Regions from separate parts of the Paenibacillus glufosinatiresistens genome, predicted to be linked through region 2. Evidence: predicted binding sites of a transcription regulator. Region 2 holds the regulator's gene; the other holds the start of a gene.
What was found. The regulator NrdR, encoded in region 2, represses ribonucleotide reductase genes. The targets are predictions, from matches to a motif close to AACACNATATATNGTGTT.
Positions count from the first base shown of each region.

Region 1: RBI05_RS01650 (adenosylcobalamin-dependent ribonucleoside-diphosphate reductase) is a predicted target of NrdR. The motif match lies at 4,371-4,388, and genes of this name have one in related genera.

Region 1 is NZ_JAVFHT010000001.1:374,969-386,099, forward strand. Features, by position in the region: gene RBI05_RS01630 (YqzE family protein) at 1-21, shown strand, start outside; gene RBI05_RS01635 (hypothetical protein) at 126-1,157, opposite strand; gene RBI05_RS01640 (YqhG family protein) at 1,270-2,349, opposite strand; gene RBI05_RS01645 (DEAD/DEAH box helicase) at 2,346-4,136, opposite strand; gene RBI05_RS01650 (adenosylcobalamin-dependent ribonucleoside-diphosphate reductase) at 4,481-7,129, shown strand; gene RBI05_RS01655 (TetR/AcrR family transcriptional regulator) at 7,239-7,889, opposite strand; gene RBI05_RS01660 (VOC family protein) at 8,069-8,509, shown strand; gene RBI05_RS01665 (beta-1,6-N-acetylglucosaminyltransferase) at 8,630-9,505, shown strand; gene RBI05_RS01670 (TetR/AcrR family transcriptional regulator) at 9,648-10,226, shown strand; gene RBI05_RS01675 (SDR family oxidoreductase) at 10,244-11,089, shown strand.
Region 2 is NZ_JAVFHT010000001.1:217,154-228,284, reverse strand. Features, by position in the region: gene RBI05_RS00975 (ABC transporter permease) at 1-536, opposite strand, end outside; gene RBI05_RS00970 (peptide ABC transporter substrate-binding protein) at 676-2,352, opposite strand; gene RBI05_RS00965 (fructose bisphosphate aldolase) at 2,866-3,753, shown strand; gene RBI05_RS00960 (VOC family protein) at 3,778-4,146, shown strand; tRNA gene RBI05_RS00955 (tRNA-Lys) at 4,202-4,274, opposite strand; tRNA gene RBI05_RS00950 (tRNA-Ala) at 4,286-4,361, opposite strand; tRNA gene RBI05_RS00945 (tRNA-Lys) at 4,512-4,584, opposite strand; tRNA gene RBI05_RS00940 (tRNA-Ala) at 4,596-4,671, opposite strand; gene nrdR (transcriptional regulator NrdR) at 4,808-5,284, opposite strand; gene RBI05_RS00930 (alpha/beta-type small acid-soluble spore protein) at 5,386-5,616, shown strand; gene RBI05_RS00925 (lytic transglycosylase domain-containing protein) at 5,699-6,262, opposite strand; gene coaE (dephospho-CoA kinase) at 6,259-6,855, opposite strand; gene RBI05_RS00915 (manganese efflux pump) at 6,879-7,601, opposite strand; gene mutM (DNA-formamidopyrimidine glycosylase) at 7,760-8,593, opposite strand; gene polA (DNA polymerase I) at 8,647-11,131, opposite strand, start outside.

The sequences.
Region 1 (11,131 bases), 160 kb from region 2:
AGAGAAGAACGGCGCCGGTAGCCGTACGCCCTCTTCGCGGAGGGCAGATGCCCAAGCCAAGAAGCACCAAGAAGGCCCCCTGATTCCCGTTAACGGGCAGGGGGCCTTCTTATGTCCATAGTGGATCAGGGCTGCGCCGCGTAAGCCTGCAGGGTTCCGGCCCGAAGCAGCGAAGCCAGCGGCAGCATCCGCTGACCGCCGGGTCCGGCAGCGGCGTATAGAACCTCCGCTCCGTCCGTGGGCTGCCCGGCGGGGGTCCACGCCTGGCAACCTGTAACTGCCAGCGGTCCGCTGCCTGCCCCATTCGTGCCCGAAGCCCGGAAGACCAGGGCAGGCGAAGTGCGAAGCAGCGCACCAAGCTCGGCTGCCGAGGCCGGCCGCAGACGGGGAGCGGACAGCCAGAGCAGATTGTCGTAAGGGTCCTCAGCCGGCGCTGAAGCTCGAATGACGGTCTGCGGCGAGTAGCGGTCTGCGTTCCCGGAAGTGAGTATCCCGGTCAGAACCGGTGCGTTCGCCGCCTCGCCGGAACCGGGAGATGGAGCCGCCGCAGAGACGGGAAGGAGTTCCGGCTGAACAGCGCTGACGAGCAGCTCGCCGGAGCCGTTGTCCAGTCTCCAGTAAGGCAGGATTCCATTGTAGCAAGGCGTCAGCCGCCAGCTTCCGGAAGAGAGGGAAGAGAGAAGGAGTCCGTTCCGCGCGGAGAAGGCGCGGAGTGCTTCCAGATCGTAGGGCAGGCCGCTGCTGCCCGCTCCGTATTCCGAGAGCGCATAGCCGCCGTCCTCTGCTGCGGTGACGATAAGATAGCCGACGCGCCGGCCGTCCGCCGTCAACTGGACAAGCCAGCCGTGCGTGCCGGGTCCAAGCGGGTAGACGGAAGGCTTCGCGCCGATCCAGGAACCATATGGCTCCTGCTGCGAGAGCTTGTCCACAGCCGCCTGCACGAAGGCAAGCAGCCGGACGGAAGGGGCGGCATCTGCGGTCGGCGCCGGAAGCGAGACGGGAGCGGGATGGACGGCGGCCGCCGCAGGCGGCGCGCCAACGGCCGAGACGGGACCGCAGGCGGCGGCCAGTCCCGCAAGCAGTGCAAGTCCGGCAAACGCGAGACGAAGGCTGAAGCCGCAAAGGCCGTCCTTGGGAGGATGCGGATGGATAGGCAAGGGATCACCGACTTTCTAAGTTCTGTTATCCAGTGTAGAACAGCGCAGTCAAAAAGACTGTTGCTTGCTGTCGCGCGGCCGGACCTGTACCGGGCGATCTTTTTGACCGGATTTAGCGAGCGGGGTCGGACCAGGACTTTCTCAGGTAGAACAGCCCGCAGACCAGGGCGGTAACGTCGATATGGGGCTCGTACTGCCACAGCGTCTCCCGCCGCCGCCCGTCGTACTGTTCCTGGACCGCCGCGCGCTTCTCCTCGTCGGGCTCCTTCAGCAGCTCGGCATAATACCCGTCGATCAGCTCCAGCTCGGCGGCCAGTCGGCTTCTCGCCGCCTCCGCCCAGCCGTAGTCCAGTCCGGCGAGCCGGTCCGTCAGATGCTGCTCCAGCACCTTCGCGCCCTCTTCCAAGGTGAGGCCCGCCGGTTCGATATGCACATTCTCCGGAAGCCTGGGCGTCAGCTCCAGCCGGTTCAGCCGTTCATCGAACGTTTCGGCTACGCGCCCGTCCAGCAGCGACACGCCGAGCATATGCAGCTCTTCCCGCTTCAGATCGCAGCGGAATCCGACCTTGAAGCAGACGGCGAGCCAGGGCTCGTAAGCCGCCGAGAACAGCGTGGTTCTCTGCCGGACCCCGGGCTGCTCGAACAGCTGGAGCATCCGGCCTTCCTCGCGGGAGGCGGCCCAGATCTGACGCAGCCGGCGGCTGCCGAAGGTGACATCCTCCCGGCGGATCAGCCCGGGGCCGAGACGGGGCACCATCGGCGCTACGCCGAAGTACCGGGCCAGGATGCCCTCCTGCGGCGCGGGTTGCGGCTGCTCCTGCATTCCCTCGTGCGGCTCCCTCTCCTGCTGCTCCTCACCCGGCGCGGTCCCGAGCGTCTGCTGCACGGCCGGTGCCCGCTGCGTCTGCTGCGGAGTCCCGGGGGCATTCCGCGGGGGAACCTGGGGAGCCCCCTCCGCCGCCATCCGGTCGTACTTCTCGGGATCGAACACGAAGGTGAAGGAGAGGGTCTGGGGCTCGGCGCCGGTCCGGTCCACGAACCCCCAATAATAGGGGCGGTCGGTCAGCATCCGGTCGGCCCTCGGAGACAGCTTGACGGTAACATGGGCGGGCGATTTCTCCAGAATTATGCATTCGGTCGCCGCCAGATAATCCAGCACCTGCCGGGCGACTTCGCTTGAACTCATCGTCATGGCGTCATCCTCCGTTCCGCATCCCCGCCGGACCGGCGGAGCTTCTCCAGTTCGTCTCCGATGGAGTCCACCCGCTGGCGGATCTCATCCTCGCTCCGGGCTTCCAGCATAATCTTGTACAGGCTCTTCTCCAGCGATTCCCGCTGCTCGAACCGCTCCAGAATGTCGTCGAGCCCTCCGATTACCATCTCGAACAGATTGATCTTCTCATGCAGCAGATGCAGAATATGCTCTTCAATTGTGCCGAGTGTAGAGAGATTGTGGATGCAGACATCGCGGAGCTGTCCCAGCCGGTGCACCCGGCCGATCCGCTGCTCGACCCGCATCGGGTTCCAGGGCAGGTCGAAATTGACCATCTGGTGGCAGAATTGCAGATTGATGCCCTCGCCGCCGGCTTCAGTGGCGATCATGACCTGGGCGCGGCCCCGGAACAGGTCCATCATCCAATCCTTTTTGCCGCGGTTCATTCCGCCCGAATACGGGACGGCGACGACTCCGTTGTCCCGGAAATACTGAAGCAGATATTCCTGGGTCGCCCGGTATTCGGTGAACACAATCACCTTCTCGTTGATGTCCCGGATCAGCGAGAGCGTCTTCTCGGCCTTGGTGTTGGTCTTGACGGCCCGGATCAATTGCAGCAGCTCGATCATCCGTTCGCGCCGCGGGGAGTCGGGCGGGAGCTTCTTCATCAGGTTGACCAGAGTCACGAAGACGGCATCCCGGCTGCTGCATACCTCGCGCTGGAGGGTGACAAGCGAGAGCATGCTGCTGAGGTTGCCGCCCGCCTGTTCATACTGCTCCTTCACAAAAGCCGTCACGCCGTCGTACAGACTCCGTTCCTCCTCCGACAGCGACAGCGGCACATTCGTGACGCGCCGCTTCGTGAAGGAGACCTCGCCTTCGCCGCGGCGGTTGCGGATCATGACCTTGGCCAGCTCGCCGCGCAGCCGGTCCTCGTTCTTGGGCTGCCGCTTGCCTTCGACGTAATTGGAGGCGAATTCCCCCGAATGGCCGAGCCGCCCGGGCTTCAGCAGCGTGATGAGGTTGAACAGCTCGTCCAGATCGTTCTGGACGGGCGTGGCCGTGAGCAGAAGGCAGTATTTTTTGCGAAGCAGCTGAACGAACTGATAATTGGTCGTCTTCTTGTTCTTCAGCTTGTGGGCCTCGTCGATAATCAGCATGTCGTATTCCCGCCCGAGCAGCAGCTCGCGGTGGGGATCGCGCTTGGCCGTGTCCATGGAAGCGACGACAATCTCATTGTCCCAGGAATAATGCTTCTTCTGGGCGACGGCGGGGATGCCGAATTTGGCATTAAGCTCCCGCACCCACTGGAGCACCAGCGAAGCAGGGACCAGAATCAGCGCCCGGGTCACCAGCCCGCGGACGAGGTATTCCTTCAGCACCAGGCCCGCTTCAATGGTCTTGCCGAGTCCGACTTCATCCGCGAGAATGGCGCGGCCGGACATCTCCAGCAGCACCCGGCGGGCGGTCTCGCTCTGATGGGGCAAGGGAGACAGGCTGCTCAGCTGTTTGAGGCATTGAAGTTCGTCGAAGCTTGTGACCAGGGTTGCGGCCTCTCCTTCCACCGCAAGTCTTGCAAGCCGCCAGTCTCCCCAGGGCCCGCCCCGGTCCAGCCGTTCCGACAGCTCGCCTTGCCAGCTGCGGTCGATATGGAGAGGGACGGGAAGGGGAGAGGGCGCGGCCGGAATGCCGGGAAAGGGCAGGTCTGCGGGCTGCGGACCGGTTGAATCGGCAGTGATGGATGCGTTCTCGGCGTTGGAATTCATGCGGCGGCCTCCTCCGGCGGTTCTGTGGAACACAGTTGACTAGTAGTATGGCTCGGATTCAAAGATTTCATAACCGTGTCAAGCGCGATCCGGCGCGGTTTATGGGGTCCCCGGGTCCGAAAAACCGAGCTATTGCCCCCTCCGGCCCAGCGTTTGGCCAAAAAAAGGGAGATGGAGGACGGATTTTGGACTAAACTTTTTGATACAATATGTGGTATAGTTGAAAGGCTGAACCCCACTACATATTGTGAAAAATATGGGAACTCGGCGTTTGACGCGCTTCCTTGAGGGGTTATTGGATAGTGACAACAATCGGATTATGGAATCAGGAGGGGTTATTTTATATGAGTACGGTGCAGCGCAATCAGCGCCTGGAGGGCCTGAGCGAGAAAATCTTTTTGGACCGCTATGCCTGGAAGGATGCCGACACGAACAATGCCAAGGTGGGCGATGTCGTGCTGGTGCTCACGAAGGACGATCCGAAATTCCCGACGAAGGAAGTCGGCGAAATTGTCGAACGCAGCGGCCGGACGGTGACCGTCAAGACGCGCAGCGGCCAGCTGGTAGAGTCGGACGTAGAGAAGCTGACCCTGAACATCGAGAAGACGCCGGAGGAAATGTGGGACCGGCTCGCGGCGGCGATGGCTTCGGTCGAGAAGACGCCCGAGCTGCAGGAGCAGTGGACCGAGAACTTCCGCTCCATTCTGGACGACTGGAAGCTCGTCCCGGGAGGCCGGATCGCGGCCGGCGCCGGTGCAAGCGATGAACTGACGCTGTTCAACTGCTATGTCATTCCTTCGCCGAAGGACAGCCGGGGCGGCATCATGGAGACGCTGTCCGAAATGACCGAGATTATGGCCCGGGGCGGCGGCGTCGGCATCAACCTGTCTTCGCTTCGCCCGCGCCGCGCCATCGTCAAGGGCGTCAACGGATCGTCGAGCGGCTCGGTCTCCTGGGGCGGCCTGTTCAGCTACACGACGGGACTGATCGAGCAGGGCGGCAGCCGCCGCGGCGCGCTGATGCTGATGATGAACGACTGGCACCCGGATGTGCTCGATTTCATCACCGTCAAGCAGACGATGGGCCAGGTGACGAACGCCAACCTGTCTGTATGCGTCAGCAACGATTTTATGAAGGCTGTCAAGGAAGATCTCGACTGGGAGCTGGTCTTCCCGGATACGACCGATGCCGACTATGACGACGTCTGGGACGGCGATCTGGCCAAGTGGAAGGCTGCGGGGCGCAAAGTCATTCCGTACCGCACAGTCAAAGCGCGCGAAATCTGGCAAATCATTATTGAATCCGCCTGGAAGTCCGCCGAGCCCGGCGTGGTCTTCATGGAATACTACAACCAGATGTCCAACAGCTGGTACTTCAACCCGATCATCTGCACGAATCCGTGCGGCGAACAGGGTCTGCCGGCATGGGGCGTCTGCAACCTGTCGGCCGTGAACCTCTCCAAGTTCTATGACGAAGAGAAGCATGACGTCGCCTGGGATGAACTGAGCCGGGTTACGCGCTATTCGGTGCGCTTCCTGGACAACGTGATCGACAAGACGCCGTACCATTTCCCGGAGAACGAGGCGAACCAGAAGAAGGAACGCCGCGTCGGACTGGGCACCATGGGTCTGGCCGAGCTGATGATCAAGCTGAACGTCCGCTACGGCAGTCCGGAATCGCTGGAATTCCTGGACAAGCTGTACGGCTTCATGGCCCGCGAAGCGTATCTGGCATCCGCCGACATCGCCGAGGAGAAGGGTTCGTTCCAGGCCTTTGACGCCGAGCTCTACATGCAGAGCGGCTTCATGGCCAACATGGAGAAGGTGTATCCGGAAGTTGCCGAAGCGATCCGCGCCAAAGGCATGCGCAACGTGACCGTCATCACCCAAGCGCCGACCGGCAGTACCGGTACCATGGTCGGAACGTCAACCGGCATTGAGCCTTATTTTGCGTTCAAATATTTCCGCCAGAGCCGCCTTGGCTTCGACGAGCAGTTCGTGCCGATTGCCCAGGAATGGCTGGAAGCCCATCCGGGCGAGGAGCTGCCGGACTATTTTGTGACCTCCATGGACCTGTCGGCGAAGGATCACATCCGTGTTCAGGCGGCGATCCAGCGCTGGGTGGACAGCTCCATCTCGAAGACGGCGAACTGCCCGAGCGATTTCACTGTCGAAGAGACGAAGGAACTGTACGAGCTGGCCTTCGATCTCGGCTGCAAAGGCGTAACGATCTACCGCGACGGCAGCCGCGACACGCAGGTGCTCCAGACCGAGAAGAAGGACGACAAGAAAGAGACTCCCGCTGACCAAGCTTCCGCAGGAAGTGCGGCGTCCGATGTCTCCGCCGCGAATACGTCTTCTGCGGCCCCGGCTGCTCCGGCCGCCATTCCGGCTTCGCCGGCGGCCGGCGACATGGACCGCCAGTACAAGAAGCGTCCGCAGGTGCTGCGCGGTGCGACGTACAAGATCAACACGCCGTTCGGCATGGCGTATATCACCATCAATGACCTGGACGGCACGCCGGCCGAGATCTTCCTGAACGTCGGCAAAGCCGGCTCCGACGTGTTCGCCATGGCCGAAGCGCTGGGCCGCGTCTGCTCGCTGTTCCTGCGCTACGGCGACCACGGCAACAAGGTTGAGCTGCTTATCAAGCACCTCAAAGGCATCGGCGGCTCCGGCGCGATCGGCTTCGGCGCGAACCGCGTCGAGTCCATCGCCGACGCCGTAGCGAAGGCCCTGGAGACGCACGCGCAGAACAACGCGGCCGAAGAGCACGCCCATGCGCCGATCGCCGCGACGCTGGCGCTTGAGGTACCGGAGATCGCTCCGGCGGCTGCGGCTCCGGAAGCGGGCAGCGGCGATCACGGCGGCCACGGCCACAACCATGCCGCCGCGGCCTCTCGGGACCTGTGCCCGTCCTGCGGCTCGGCCTCGCTGATTAACATCGAGGGCTGCAAGTCCTGCAGCAATTGCGGATACAGCAGATGCGGGTAAGTTAATACCGAAACAAAAAGCACTTCGCTGAGTGTGATGGATTATGGAAGTTCATTTTATTCAAATGGTTTCTCCTATGGACAGCTGCGTTTATGCAGCTGTCCATTTTTCAATTCAAGTATGTTCCAGTCCCGGATTCTTGCACTGGAATTGTTGTAGGACTCAAGCCGGCAGAAGCAATTACACCCTGACTAACAATTCGAGTGATTATTAAAGCAAGTTCAGTAGGTGTTTCTTTTAAGCCCATCGCAAACCAATGTTGAAGGATTCCCATATTGGCTGATATTACAAAGGTTATCAAATAGCCGAGGGGGACGATGACTTTATTTTGTTGAGGCTGCCACTCCGGAATCTTCTGTGATAATTGGTTTTGCATAAAACGGCTTATTTGTTCCAGAAATGATGGATCTCCTTTGGGTCCCAAAATGACTTTAAAAAATTCGCTGTGAAATTTACAAAAATCAAAAATTCTTGTAATTTTTGGATACGGCTCATCTTTAGAAGCATAGTTAAATAATTCAAGAAAGCTCAATTGAACAATAATCTCTCTTAGTCCTCCATAAACCTCTGATTTATTTTGTTCTAAAAGGTCGCTAACATCTTGATAATGTAAGTAGAAAGTTCCACGATTGAGTCCGGCTCGTTTGGTAATATCACTAACTGTGATAGCGTCCACGCCTTTTTCCTCGATTAGTTCCAAAAGAGCTTTGCGAAGTAAGTTTTTCGTGCGAAGTTTTCTGCGATCCATTTTCTCTGACAAATTATCCGCCCTTTCAGTAAACTGTGATTGTGATGATTAATGAACAGACTATGGATTCATTGATTATTGTATTAACTTTGGAGTCTATTATAATAAGTATTGTGGTAGTTAATCAACACTAATCAACACTTTATAGCGGCTAGTCCAGCGATTCTAGAAAATAAGGAGAGATGAAATTTATGAAAAATTCAATTTTCCAAGGAACCATTGACCATTCGGGATTTGTCGTACCTAACATTAATGTAGCAGTTGATTTCTTTGAAAAAACATTAGGTTTTGAAGTGCTATTTCGACCAGGTAGGCTGCAATTTGAAGACGATAGTTTGAAAAGATATTTTGGGGTTCACGAAAATTCAGTGGTTGAAGGAGCAGCCTTTTTGCAATATGGAGGTCGAAAAATCGAGTTGGTGCAATGGTCGGCTCCAGATCAACAGAATGTTCAACCAAAACCAAGTGATACCGGGGCTTCGCATCTAGCTTTAACAGTTACCGATCTGGATGCTGCTTTAAGTTATTTTAAAGAGCAATCCGATGTGGTCGTTAGAGAACTCAGCCCTCTTGGTTTCTTTTATATAACCACTTCTTGGGGAATGGAGATTCAAATTATGAAACATCAGTAACATTCGTTGGAAGTTGCTGTTTTATAAGAAAGATAGTGCGTTTTTGTACTTAAGAGGGTTGCCCCGGCCCCTCCCTTCCTCTATAATCGACCGAAAGGAAATGAAAGGAAGGTGGGCGTCGTGAAGCGGTTCAAGATGGCTTATGTGGTTCTCTGCCACAAGAATCCGCAGCAGATTAATCTTTTGCTGGAATCCTTGAAGGATGAGCATGTGGAGTTCTTCCTGCATGTCGATGCAGAGAGCGGGATTGAGCACGAAATCCGGCACCGGCCGGATATTCATTTTGTCCGGGAGCCGGTCGTGGTGCAGTGGGGGCATTACAGTCAAATCGAGAGTGTGCTGAAATGCTTCAAGCTGATCCGGGAGACCGATGCCTACGATTATGTTCATCTGATCAGCGGGCAGGATCTGCCGCTTGTTCCGAACCGGACGATCGCCGAATTCTTCAAGGCCGCCGAGGGCAAGGAATTCGTCAAGCATGTGAAGCTGCCGAACAGCACGGAGATGTGGGGGTGCCTCTACCGGGTGTCGGTCTATTATCCGAGATTTCTGATCTCCAAAGACAGACGGATAACCCGCCTTCGCGACCGGTACACGAATGTAGTCATGAGAGTACCGTTTCTGAGACGCAAGCTGGACGCACTCCCGGCCGAGCTGTACAAGGGGTCGAACTGGATGTCCATCACGGGAGCCTGCATGGAGTACATTCTGGACTACATCGGCGGCAATCCGGATTACGACCGGCTGTTCCGGCATTCCTTTTGCGGCGATGAAGTCTACTTCCATACCCTTATTCTGAACAGTCCCTACCGGGAGAATGTCGTGAATGAGATCAAGCGGTATACGGACTGGGACACCGGGCCGGATTATCCGCGTACGCTCCGCTTGGAGGACTACAGCCGCATCCGGGAGAAGGGCCAGGGCTGCTTCTGGGGACGCAAGTTCGACCTTGACGTGGACCGGGAGATCATCGACCATCTGCTGCTGGAAGCTTGAAGAGAAGGCGCCCCGACCGGGGCGCCCTTTAATGTTCCGGGCTGTGCCGGGGGTATGCCTATACAAAACGGAGCGTCATCCTGTATAATCGAATTATAGAGACTGGTCTACAGATTAATCACAAAGGAACGGAAGGTGCGCAATGGACAAGCCGACGGAGAATACCCGGCAGAAGTTTATACAGACGGCTTCCCGCCTGTTCCGGCTTCAAGGGTATCACGGCACCGGAATCAACCAGATTATCAAGGAGAGCGGGGCGCCGAAGGGCTCGCTCTATTATCATTTTCCCGGAGGGAAGGAGCAGCTTGCGGCAGAGGCGGTGGAGACCAATGCAGCCTTCGTCGGGGAGCTGCTGGACCGGCATTTGTCGGGAGCGGAGAGCCCGGCGGAGGCGGTCGAAGCGCTGATCGAAGAGATGGCGAAGCACTTTCCGGAGGACCGGGGAGGCCTGGGCATTCCGATTGCCTCGGTTGCGCTGGAGACCGCGCTGACGAGCAGCCGGCTGCGGGAAGCCTGTGTGCAGGCCTACGCAGGCTTCGAGCAGCGCTTCGCGGAGAAGCTGAGGCAGGCCGGCAGGGAAGACGAGCAGGCGCGGCTTCTGGGCGCCGCCGTCAACGCCTTGATTGAGGGCGCCTGCCTGGTCTCTTTTGCCAAAGGAAATGCGGACCCCCTCCGCGCCGCTAAGGCAGCCGTCCGGCTCATGCTGGACTCCACTTCATGAAGAAAGAAGGATTGGCAATGAGCATTCTGGTTACCGGCTTCAACGGTAAAGTCGGCCGGGAAGTCGCGAATAAGCTGGAGCATGATGAATATGATTTTGTGAACGCGGTCCGCAATGTCGAGAAAGCCCGGTCCGCCTACGGAGACCGTTACCGGTTCGTACGGCTGGATCTGTCCGATTCTTCGACGTTTCGGCCGGCGCTGACGGGAATCGACCGCATCTTCCTGATGTATCCGCCCGGCGACGCTGTGGATTTTGCCGGCTTTATCGAAGCGGCCAAGAAAGCAGGCGTTCGCCACATCGTCTATTTGTCCCTGAAAGACATTCAGTATCTGCCGTTTATCCATCATTACCGGAACGAGAAGCTCATCCGCCGTTCGGGAATCCCGTTCACTTTTTTGCGGGCCGGGTATTTCATGCAGAATCTGAATGATTTCCTGCGGGGCGAGCTGGTGAAGAATAACCGGATCTTTGTGGCGGCGGGCAAAGGGCGGACCAGCTTTGTAGATGCCAGAGATCTGGCCGAAGCGGCCGTGGAGGCGTTTAACCATCCCGACCGGCATCAAGGCCGGGCCTATGTGCTGACAGGGGAGGAGGCACCCGACTTCTACGAGGTGGCCGAGGCCATGACCGGCGTATTGGGGCGGCCGATCACCTACGCCAATCCTTCGGTGAAGGATTTCAAGGCGTATATGCTGAAACAAGGGACCGACCCGGCCTTCGTGAATGTCGTGGTGGGCATTCATATTCCGACCAAGCTGGGGCTGGCCAAGGGCATCCGCCGCGATTATGAGACGATGACCGGCCGCAAGCCGACGAAGCTGAAGCAGTATCTGGAGGACCACCGGGACTCCTGGATGTAGGCGTTCCTGCGCGGTACAGGAGCTTTCTGAAGAAAGCGTGCA
Region 2 (11,131 bases):
ATGGTCGGCAGTACGGTCGAAACGAAGGGCTTATGGTCGGTATACAGGATCGGGAACCACTTCAGCTTGGAGCCCAGGAAGAAGGATAAGGCCAGCGCAAATACATAGGACGGAAAGCTGACGCCGATGACCGAGATAAAGGTCGTCAGACTGTCAATGAAGCTGTTATGCTTCAGTGCAGCGACGATTCCGAGCACAAGTCCGATCAGCGCGCCGAGTACGACCGCCTGAAAGCCGATTTGCAGGGACACCGGAAGACGGGCTTCCAGCATGGCGGAGATGGGCATGTTCTTCTGGATCACATAGGAGACGCCGAAATCCCCGGTCAGCATATTCTTGATGTAATGAAAAAAACGAATGAATACAGGCTGATCCAAACCGTATTTGGCATCCAGCACCGCCCGCTGCGCGGCCGTAATCTTCTCATCGTTGAACGGAGAACCCGGCATGAACTCCAGCATAAGGAACAGGAACAGCAGAATGACCAGAATGGTTATCACAGCAATGCCAAGCCTTTTCAGCACATAGCTTCTCAAATGATTTCACCTCAAGTCGGGTAGGCTCTAGCGTTCATAGACCGGGACGGAAGAAAGCTTCTCCCGTCCCGAATATGGAATTACAGCAGGGGGCTCCCTGCTGTAATCCGGTTAACAACCCTTTGTGCCGCTAACTTAATCAGCTCTTGTCAGCATGCTTGTAGAAGACGTTGACGCCCACGGAATGGAACTCCAGACCGGTTACGTTCGGCTTGATGAGAACGGCATTCCCCTTCTGGTAGACCGGGAAGATTACAGCCTGATCCATCACGATGCCTTCCGCCTTCTTCAGCGCTTCCCAGCGTTCTTCCGGCTTGGAAGCCAGGTCGCCCTTGCTCGCGCTGTTGATGAGCGCGTCATATTCCGGGTTGGACCAGAAGCCGTAGTTGTTGGGACTTCCGGTTACCCACATATCCAGATAAGTCATCGGGTCGGCATAGTCCGGGCCCCACCGCGTAAGACCGATCTGATAGTCGCCTTTCTGCATCAGCTCGACACGGTTCTTCTTTGGCTGGGATTTCAGTTCAAAGGTGATGCCGGGAAGCGTCGATTCGATCTCGGACTGAATGAACTGGGCAACCAGCGTAGCCGATTCCGTATCCTCGAACAGCAGCTCGAACTTCAGGGAATCCACGCCAAGCTCCTTCTTCGCCTGCTCCCAATATTTCGCCGCTTCTTCCTTGTTGGTGGTCGGATAAGTTCCCGCCGTTTCGCGGAAGTCCTTCCCGTCCGGTCCGGTGGCTAGCTGGGTCGGAACCGCAAAGTCAGCCGCAATCGATCCGTCCTTCAGGATCTCCTCCACAATGGCCTGCTTGTCGTAAGCAAGCGACAGCGCCTTCCGCAGATTGACGTTCTCCAGTCCCTTGACCTTCATATTCGGAGACAGGTACCAGAGGTATCCGGCAACGATGCTGTGGTATTCCGGGCTGTCCTGGTAGCTGGAAATCTGTTCGCCCGACAGTTGAACATAATCCAGATCGCCGTTCTCGTAAGCCAGGATGGATTGCTGGGTATCCTTGATGACCTGATAGTTCAGTCCATCCAGCTTGATACTGCCGGCGTCGTAATAATCGGTGTTCTTGACGAGGGAGAATGTCGTCCCGCCGACATCCCATTTGTCCATCTTGAACGGTCCGTTGGCCAGCAGATTGTCGGCCGTCAGCGCGTACTCGGTGCCCTTCTCTTTATAGAAGGCTTCGTTGATCGGATAGAAGGGCGGGAATGCCATCAAGGAGTTGAAGAAGGCGACCGGGCGATCCAGTTCCACGACAAGCGTCTTGTCGTCGGTGGCTTTCACGCCGAGTTCATCGATGCCCTTCTTGCCTGCGACGATGTCGTCTGCATTCTTGACGCCGGCCACCCCCATAATGAAGCTGTATTCACTCGCCGTTTCGGGGCTCACCAGCCGCTTCCACGCGAATTCAAAATCATGCGCCGTTACAGGGGTGCCGTTGGACCACTTGGCATCCCGGATGGTGAAGGTAATGGTCTTCCCGTCTGCGCTGACATCAGCCTTCTCGGCCATCGCAAGCTGGGATACGCCCGCCTCATCGACGGTATACAGGCCTTCAATCGTATCGGCGATCACTTCGAAGGACAGGCCGTCCGTCGCAATGGCCGAGTCCATGGAAGCCAGCTCCACATCCTTGCCAAGGTTCAGAATCTTGCTTCCGGTCGTTTTGGCCGGAGCCGAGCTGGCAGCCGCCGGAGCCGAACCTGAAGGAGCCTTATCCGCTGCATTGTTGCCGGAGTTGCCGCAGCCTGCAAGCAGAACCATTACCATACTGACGGCCAACATGAATTTACCTCTTCTCAAATCCAATCCCCCCTAATTATGTATGTGGATCTGTCTCGCTCTAAGGATTTAACCGATGGTTATTTATTCATCCTTGTGAGCATTATACAAAGCAAGCCAGAATGCGTCAATATACCTTCCACATAAAAGCATAAAAGTTATCGAGATAGGGAGCTTATGACGAATAAATGAAATATATCAGAAAAAAGAGGATAAAGGAGGGCGAACAATGTCTAATTAGTTCACATTTTCCATACTGTCGCGTCATCTCGTTAAGCAATGACGCGTTATTGCGGTGAATCAAAGGGACAAAAAAAGAGGGGCAATGAAAGAGGGGGTGAAGATTTGGCGTTGCGCCGCTTTAGTGTATCACAATTTTATCGGACGGGTTGTGACATTTCTCCCGTCATGCCGTTATGCAGCGGCCAAGTATCCTCACCTCGGTTCTCTGCGGTTTCGGAACGTCCTGTTAAGGGTGCTATAATGTGGAGGGCAACTGCCTCATTATCCGCTGAAAGCGAAAGGAGAAGTGTCATGAACCAAGAACAACGCAATCGGATTCGTTCCGGACAAGGATTTATCGCCGCGCTGGACCAGAGCGGCGGAAGCACCCCCAAGGCGCTGGGGTTGTACGGCATCGCCGCAGACCGGTATTCGAACGAAGATCAAATGTTCGAGCTTGTTCACGAAATGCGGACCCGGATCATCAAGAGTCCGGCCTTCCGGTCCGAGTACATTCTCGGCGCTATTCTGTTCGAGAATACGATGGACCGGAGTATTGACGGCATGCCTACTGCAGATTATTTATGGGAGAAGAAAGGAATTGTGCCCTTCCTGAAAGTGGATCAAGGGCTGGCCGCTCCAAGCGGCGGGGTACAGCTTCTGAAGCCCATTCCCCGCCTGGATGAATTGCTGCAACGGGCAGCGGACAAACGGATCTTCGGCACGAAGATGCGGTCGGTTATCGCCGCGGCTCATCCTGAGGGTATCCGCGAGGTGGTCGAGCAGCAGTTCGAGCTCGGCAGACGAATCGCAGCCGCAGGCCTCGTGCCGATTATCGAACCCGAAGTCGATATTCGTCAGCCCGACAAAGCCGACTCGGAGCGTCTGCTGAAAGCCGAACTTGCCCGCCAGCTCGATGCGCTGGATGAAGGCGTTGAGGTGATGCTGAAGCTCTCCCTTCCCAGCGAGGACAATTATTACCGCGATTTGATGGACAACCCTCATGTTCTGCGCATTGTCGCCCTCTCGGGCGGGTATCCGCAGCAGGAAGCGAACCAGCGCCTGGCACGCAACCACGGCCTGATCGCCAGCTTCTCCCGCGCCCTCTCGGAAGGGTTGGGAGCCGCTCAGACGGATGAAGCCTTCAACGCGGCGCTGGAGCGCTCGATTCAGGCCATCTACGAGGCTTCGATTACCTGAGATGAGAAGGAGCTATCCCCTGATATGAATCTACAAATGAACTGGATAACGCTGAGAGTGCGCGATCTGGAGGCTTCGTTGGCCTTCTATCACGGTATTCTGGGACTTACGGTTGAACGGCGATTCGAGAGCCGGGGCCGCCGGATCGCCATGCTCGGATCTCCCGGTCAGCCCAAGCTGGAGCTGATCGAGACCGGCTCCGAGGCGGCTCTTCGCCCCGGCAGCGGCATCTCCATCGGATTTGAGACGGAATCCCTGGAGGGCGCCATGGAACGGCTCAACGGCTGCGGCGTCCCTGTCTCGCGCGGGCCCATCGCGCCGCGTCCGGACCTGCGTTTCTTCTACGTGCTGGACCCCGACGGTTTTGAAGTGCAGCTTGCCCATCACGGGTAAGCTGCTTTTTGGCAGACAAGCAAAAAGAAACGGCATTGCTGCCGTTTCTTCGCGATGGACTCTCAGGGACTCGAACCCTGGACCAATTGATTAAGAGTCAACTGCTCTACCAACTGAGCTAAGAGTCCATATTCGATTATGGTGGAGCCTAGGGGGATCGAACCCCTGACCTCATCGCTGCCAGCGATGCGCTCTCCCAGCTGAGCTAAGGCCCCGCAGCGACAATTTCTCAACCGCTCACAAGAAAAGATTATACAGGCTTTCCCGGGTCTTTGCAACACTTTTTTTGCGATCATACAAACGACGATAACAACCCCTGAACACCCCAAAAAAAAGAAACGGCATTGCTGCCGTTCCTCTCCTGATGGACTCTCAGGGACTCGAACCCTGGACCAATTGATTAAGAGTCAACTGCTCTACCAACTGAGCTAAGAGTCCATATTCGATTATGGTGGAGCCTAGGGGGATCGAACCCCTGACCTCATCGCTGCCAGCGATGCGCTCTCCCAGCTGAGCTAAGGCCCCACAGCGACAATTTCTCAACCGCTCACAAGAAAAGATTATACAGGGTCTTGTACCAAAACGCAACCCTTTTTTTGAGGGGACCGAACAATGCCCGTCCGGTCCCTCCCTACCGCAAGCCGAAAGCGCCAGAAGTCTCCTACAGAGCGTCGGTCTCCTTCGGATTTCGGGACAACAGGCCCTTCAGTTCCTTCATGAACATGTTAATGTCCTTGAACTGACGGTAGACGGATGCGAAGCGGACGTAGGCCACTTCGTCCACGGGGTAGAGCTGTTCCATAACCAGCTCTCCGATCTGCTGGCTGTCGACTTCGGCGACGGCAATGCCGCGCAGCGCTTTTTCCACTTCGGACACAATCATCTCCAGCCGTTCGACGGATACGGGACGCTTCTCGCAGGCGCGGATCAGCCCACGGAGAATTTTGTCCCGGCTGAACTCTTCCCGGCTTCCGTCCTTCTTGATGACAATTAGCGGGGTCTCCTCCACCATCTCGAACGTCGTGAACCTGCGGCTGCAGTTCTCGCACTCCCGCCTGCGGCGGATCGATTTATTCTCATTGGCCGGCCGGGAATCCAGCACCTTCGTATTGGTATGGTCGCAGTAGGGGCATTTCATCGATTCACTTCCTTTCCAAAAAACACCTGATAATATGAACTCATGAACGGGCGGAATGCGGTACATAATACAGTTACCAACCCGATAGGAGGTGAACAGAAATGGCACAGTCGAGCAGTGGAAGCTCCAACTCCAACAACCTGGTTGTACCGAAGTCCAACGCCGCTCTGGAACAACTGAAATTTGAAGTTGCCCAGGAGCTTGGTATCACTCTTTCCCCGGATGGATACCAAGGCAATAAAACTTCCTACGAGAACGGTTCGATCGGAGGTTACATCACGAAGCGTCTTGTAACCATCGCCGAACAACAGCTGGCAGGAAGCTTCAAATAATCTGCCGTTATAAGCTTGCCCGGAAAGGGCCGGTACATTCGAAAGAATGTCCGGCTCTTCTTCCGGTTCCTTCCTCCCGCCTTCAGAAGGTGCCGTAAATCTCCGTATACTGATTATAATAATAAATGACCCGCTGTACATAATGGCGCGTCTCGCCGAAGGGGATGTCCTTGACGGTGTCGAAGCTGCCGTCCCAGGTTCCTTCGTCTATCCAGCTCTGCACCTTGCCGGGACCCGCATTGTATGCAGCGATGACCGCCGTCCGGTTCCCGTCGAACTGCTGCAGCAGCGAGCCGAGATACCAGGCTCCGAGCTCGATGTTGGCGGACGGCTCCTTCTTCAGCCTGTCCATCGAGACATCGGGGAGCTTGGCCTTCTCAAGCGCCCATTTGGCCGTATCCGGCATGAGCTGCATGAGGCCGATAGCGCCTTTTCTCGATTCGCGCCCCGGCTTGTAGTTGGTCTCCACCCGGATAATCGCCGCGACGAGGAACGGATCGACCTGATAGGTGACGCTGTGTCTGCGAATATCATCCTTATAATGAATCGGATAGAACCAGGACATCCAGTTGGTGCTGAGGAAGAGCACCCCGATGAATCCGAGCAGAAGGACAAGCAGCACTCTCTTCTTCACGAGCCACTTCATGACAGGCCCAGCCTGTCCCATAAAAGTCCGACCTGCTCCTCCGCAGCCTCCGGACTCCCGCTGTTGTCAATTACATAGTCGGCCCGAAGCCGTTTCTGCTCAATGTCCATCTGTGCATCCAGGCGCTTGACCGCCTGCTCCCGGGTCAATCCGTTCCGGGCCATCAGACGCTCCAGCTGTACCGCTCGCGGCACGTAGACGACCAGAACCGATTTAAACATCGTTTCGAGCCCCGATTCATACAGCAGCGGAATATCTACAATGACCAATCCGGACGGCTGCTCCGAGTCCAGTCTCTGCATTTGCTCCCGAATCTCCGCCCGGATCGCCGGATGCGTCAGCCCGTTCAGCGTATGCAGAGCCTCCGGGTTCCCGAATACCCGCTCTCCGAGCGCCGCCCGGTTCAGGCTCCCGTCCGGCAGCAGAAGGTCTCTTCCGAAGTGTTCCACGACAGCCGCCAGAACCGGATGTCCGGGAAGCATAACTTCCCGGGCAATGACATCCGCGTCCACCAGCCGGGCGCCGCGGCGCTGCAGAAGGGCGGACACGGTGCTTTTGCCGGAGGCGATTCCGCCGGTTAAGCCCATAATCATGTTGTTCACCTCATAACCAGTACTTACAGCAGCTTAATAATTGCCATGACGATCAATAAAAGGGCCGGCAGCGCGGAAGCGCGCTGCATCCAGGAGGTGCCGGCGAACCGGAGTCCCGTGTTCATGCCCATGACGACAAAAGTGCCGCTGAACAGCGCAATAGTCAGCGAAGTCAGCACAGGCTGAAAGCCGAGCAGCGCCGCGCCCAGACCGGCGCCGAAGGCATCGAGCGAGAGCGCGATGCCGAGCACCATCGCTTCCTTGGCCGATATGGTGCCCGAAGCGTCCATATCGGCCGACGAAGGCGTGCGCAGAATCTGAATCACAATGCCGAGGCGGCGGAGTTCCAGAACGAAGACGGAGCGTCCTTCCGCCTCCGCAGCGGCTTGCGTCTCCGCAGCGGCTTCCGCTTCCGCCTCCGGTCTTTCGGACTTCATCTCGTCCGGCTTCCCATCCGCTTCCCCGTCATCCCTCTTCTGCATCGCAGTCTGAATGAGCGACCAGCCGCCCATCAATAGCAGAATCACCGCCCCGACTTCGGATGCCGCATGCGGCGAGACAATCCGGGCCAACAGCACTCCGACCTGCATAGACACACAAATGACAATGCCCGAACACAATGAAATAATGACAATCGACAGCAAAGGAATCTTCAGCTTGCGCAAGCCGTATGTAACTCCGACGCCAAAACCGTCCAGACTCAGGGCAAAGGCCAGCAGCAGCAGTGAAAATAAAGGGCTGAGCACCCGCAATCCCCTCCCGTGGAGAGCCGCCGGGCGCCGCGTGTCCGAAGGAACGCGCGGGATGCTTAGCGGCAGCCGTGATAAAACCTCTTCCACAGTATATGGGCGCTCTCAGCAGGGGGTGCCAGCCGGAATGAAAAGAACGAAAACGCGTGTACCCGTTAAGGGGTCAGCCGCTGGCAGTTCGGGCAAAAGTGCGTTCCCCGCCCGCCGACCCGGCTCTTCTCGACAGGGCTGCCGCATGTATAGCAGACCCCGTCCTTGCGGCCGTAAATGAGCAGCTTCTGCTGGAAGGTGCCGCTCTCGCCTTGACCGTTGACATAGGACTTCACGGAGGAGCCTCCGGCTTCGACCGCTTCGCTCAGCGTGTCCACAATGGCCCGGTGCAGCCGCTCCGCCTGCTCCGCAGTCAGCGCCCCCGCGCTGGTCTCCGGATGAATGCCGGCCCGGTGCAGGGACTCATCCACATAAATATTGCCGATGCCGACGACATATTCCTGATTGAGCAGCAGCGGCTTGATCTTCGTCGGCTTGCCGGCAAGCAATGTCCGGAACCGTTCCGGCGTGAAAGCGGGGTCCAGCGGCTCCAGACCGAGCTTGTTCAGCGGCGGCAGCTCCAGGTCCTCCCCTTCGGCGAACAGATCCATCGTGCCGAACTGGCGGACGTCGGTATAACGCAGCTCCGTCCCGTCGGTAAAGTGAAAAATGACATGGCTGTGCTTGTCCAGCGGATCTTCCGGCCGGTACATGCCGTACCGGCCTTCCATCCTGAGATGCGACACGAGCACGAGCCCGTCCAGCAGGAAACGCAGAAATTTGCCGCGGCGTTCCACGGCTTGTATCGTATGGCCTTTCAGCATCAGCCGAAAAGCCTCTATATCGTCCGGCCGCCGGATAATGCGCGGCAGGCGGACGGTGACATCGGACAGGGTCTTGCCTTGCACCAAGGCGTTCAGGGTTCTCTTGACGGTCTCTACTTCCGGCAATTCCGGCATGATGTCTTCACCTCATGTCCCATTATACCGGATATGTCCCGGCGGCGGGACCCCTATTTGGCCTCGTACCAGTTACTTCCATAGCTGACTTCCGCCTTAAGCGGCACCGACAGCTTCAGCGCTCCCTCCATAACTTCCGGAACGAGCGACTTCATCTGCTCCAGCTCATCCGGCGGAACTTCAAATACCAGTTCGTCATGCACCTGCAGGAGCATGCGGCTCTTGAGTCCGCGTCCGGCCAGCTCCCGGTCCATCTCCACCATCGCCAGCTTGATGATATCGGCGGCCGTTCCCTGTATCGGCGTATTCATCGCCGTCCGCTCGGCGAACGAGCGCAGATTGAAATTGCTCGCATTGATATCCGGCAGGTAGCGGCGCCGGCCCAGCAGCGTCGTCACATAACCGGCCTTCCGGGCCTCAAGGACGATCTCATCCATATAGCGGCGTACGCCCTGGAAGATCCCGAAATACTGGTCGATGAACTGGGCGGCTTCTTTGCGGTTAATGCCCAGGTTCTGCGACAGACCGTAATCGCTGATGCCGTAGACAATGCCGAAGTTGACCGCTTTGGCCGAACGGCGCATATTTGAATCCACCGCTTCCGCCGGCACGCCAAACACATCGGAGGCCGTCTTCGTATGAATATCCATATCAAGCACAAAAGCTTCCTTCAGCCGCTCATCGTCGGAAATATGCGCGAGCACCCGCAGCTCGATCTGGGAATAGTCGGCGGCCAGGATCGACCAGCCCGGTTCCGACGGAACGAACATTTTGCGGATTTTGCGGCCTTCCTCCAGCCGGATCGGAATATTCTGAAGGTTCGGGAACTGGCTGCTCAGACGGCCGGTAGCGGCAATCGTCTGCCGGTAGTACGTATGGACTTTGCCGTCTTCCGGCGAAATTTCCTTAAGCAATCCTTCAATATAAGTAGATTGCAGCTTCGCTATTGTCCGGTACTGGAGAATAAGCTGTACGATTTCATGATAGGGGGCCAGCTTCTCCAGCACCTCGGCATCGGTGGAATAGCCGGTCTTCGTCTTCTTGACGACAGGAAGGCCCAGCTTGACGAACAGAATTTCGCCGAGCTGCTTCGTCGAGTTGAGATTGAATTCCGTGCCCGCAATGGCATAGATCTTCTCCGCCAGTCCGGCGATCTGGGATTCAAATTCCTTGCCCAGTTCCCGGAGGTCTCCGGTGCTCGCAACGATGCCCTGCTTCTCCATATCCGCGAGAATCCGGGAGAGGGGCATCTCCAGATCATGGAACAGGCCGCTCATTGACGTATCGGCCAACTCCCGCTCCTGCTTGGCAGCAACGCCGAGCAGCGCCGCGCTCTTCCCGGCGACATGGGCGCCCAGCTTCGCAAGCTCCGGCAGCCGGTACTTCGCCCCCTTGCCCAGCACTTCTTCGTCCGGGGCAAGCCGCGGCAGGCCGTATTTGGCGACAAGATCGCTCAGACTCTGATTGGCTTCGGTCGGGTCCAGCAAATAGGCGGCCAGCTGCGTGTCGTGATAGGCCCCGGCAAAAGCGATGCCCTTCCAGTGCAGCGCCAGGTCCGCCCGGTGCAGATCGTAGCCGGTCTTCCGAATGCCGGGGTCGCCCAGCCATTCCAGCAGCGGAGCCGCCGCCTCCTGCTTCAGCAGCTCGAAGGGAACATAGTAGTGACGCCCGGAGGTGGAGAGCGCAAGGCCGATCACTTCAGCCCGGTGCGGATTCTCGCCGTACGTCTCAACATGCAGCGCTTGCACGTCCGGCAGCGCTGCGGCGACTTCAGGCAGCTTCGCCTCATCCGCAATCACAATCTCCAGCTCGGGGGCCGGGGGCCGTTCCGCCGCTTCTTCGCCTCCGGCCGAACTGCCGCTCAGGTTCAGACGCTCCAGCAGGGAACGGAACTCCAGCTTCGCCAGCGCCGGTCCCGCCGTATCCGGGTTCAGTCCGGGGAAGGCCATCTCTTCCCAGGTGTGGACCAGCGGCACTTCGCGGTAAATGGTCGCCAGCTTCTTGCTCATCCGGGCATCCTCTGCATGGGTCTCGATCCGTTCCTTCATCTTGCCCTTGAGGCTCTCTACGCCTTCCAGCACGCCTTCGACGCTTCCGAATTCATGCAGCAGCTTGAGCGCCGTCTTCTCACCGACGCCCGGCACGCCCGGAATATTGTCGCTCGCGTCGCCCATCAGCCCTTTAAGATCGGTAATCTGCTCCGGAGTCAGTCCGTATTTCTCCCGGATCTGCTCCGGTCCGTACAGCTCGATCTCGGTGACGCCCTTGCGCACCAGCGCGATAGTCGTATGCGCCGAGGCGAGCTGGAGCATGTCCTTGTCCCCGGAGACGATCATGACGGAACGGCCGGCTTCGTCCGCCTGGCGGGAGACGGTGCCGATAATATCGTCCGCTTCGTACGTCTCCAGTTCAAACTGCGGGACGCCGAGCCCGCGCAGCAGCTCTTTGAGCAGCGGGAACTGTTCCGACAGTTCCGGCGGCGTCTTTTGGCGGCCGCCCTTGTAGTCCTGGTAGCCCTCATGCCGGAAGGTCGTCTTC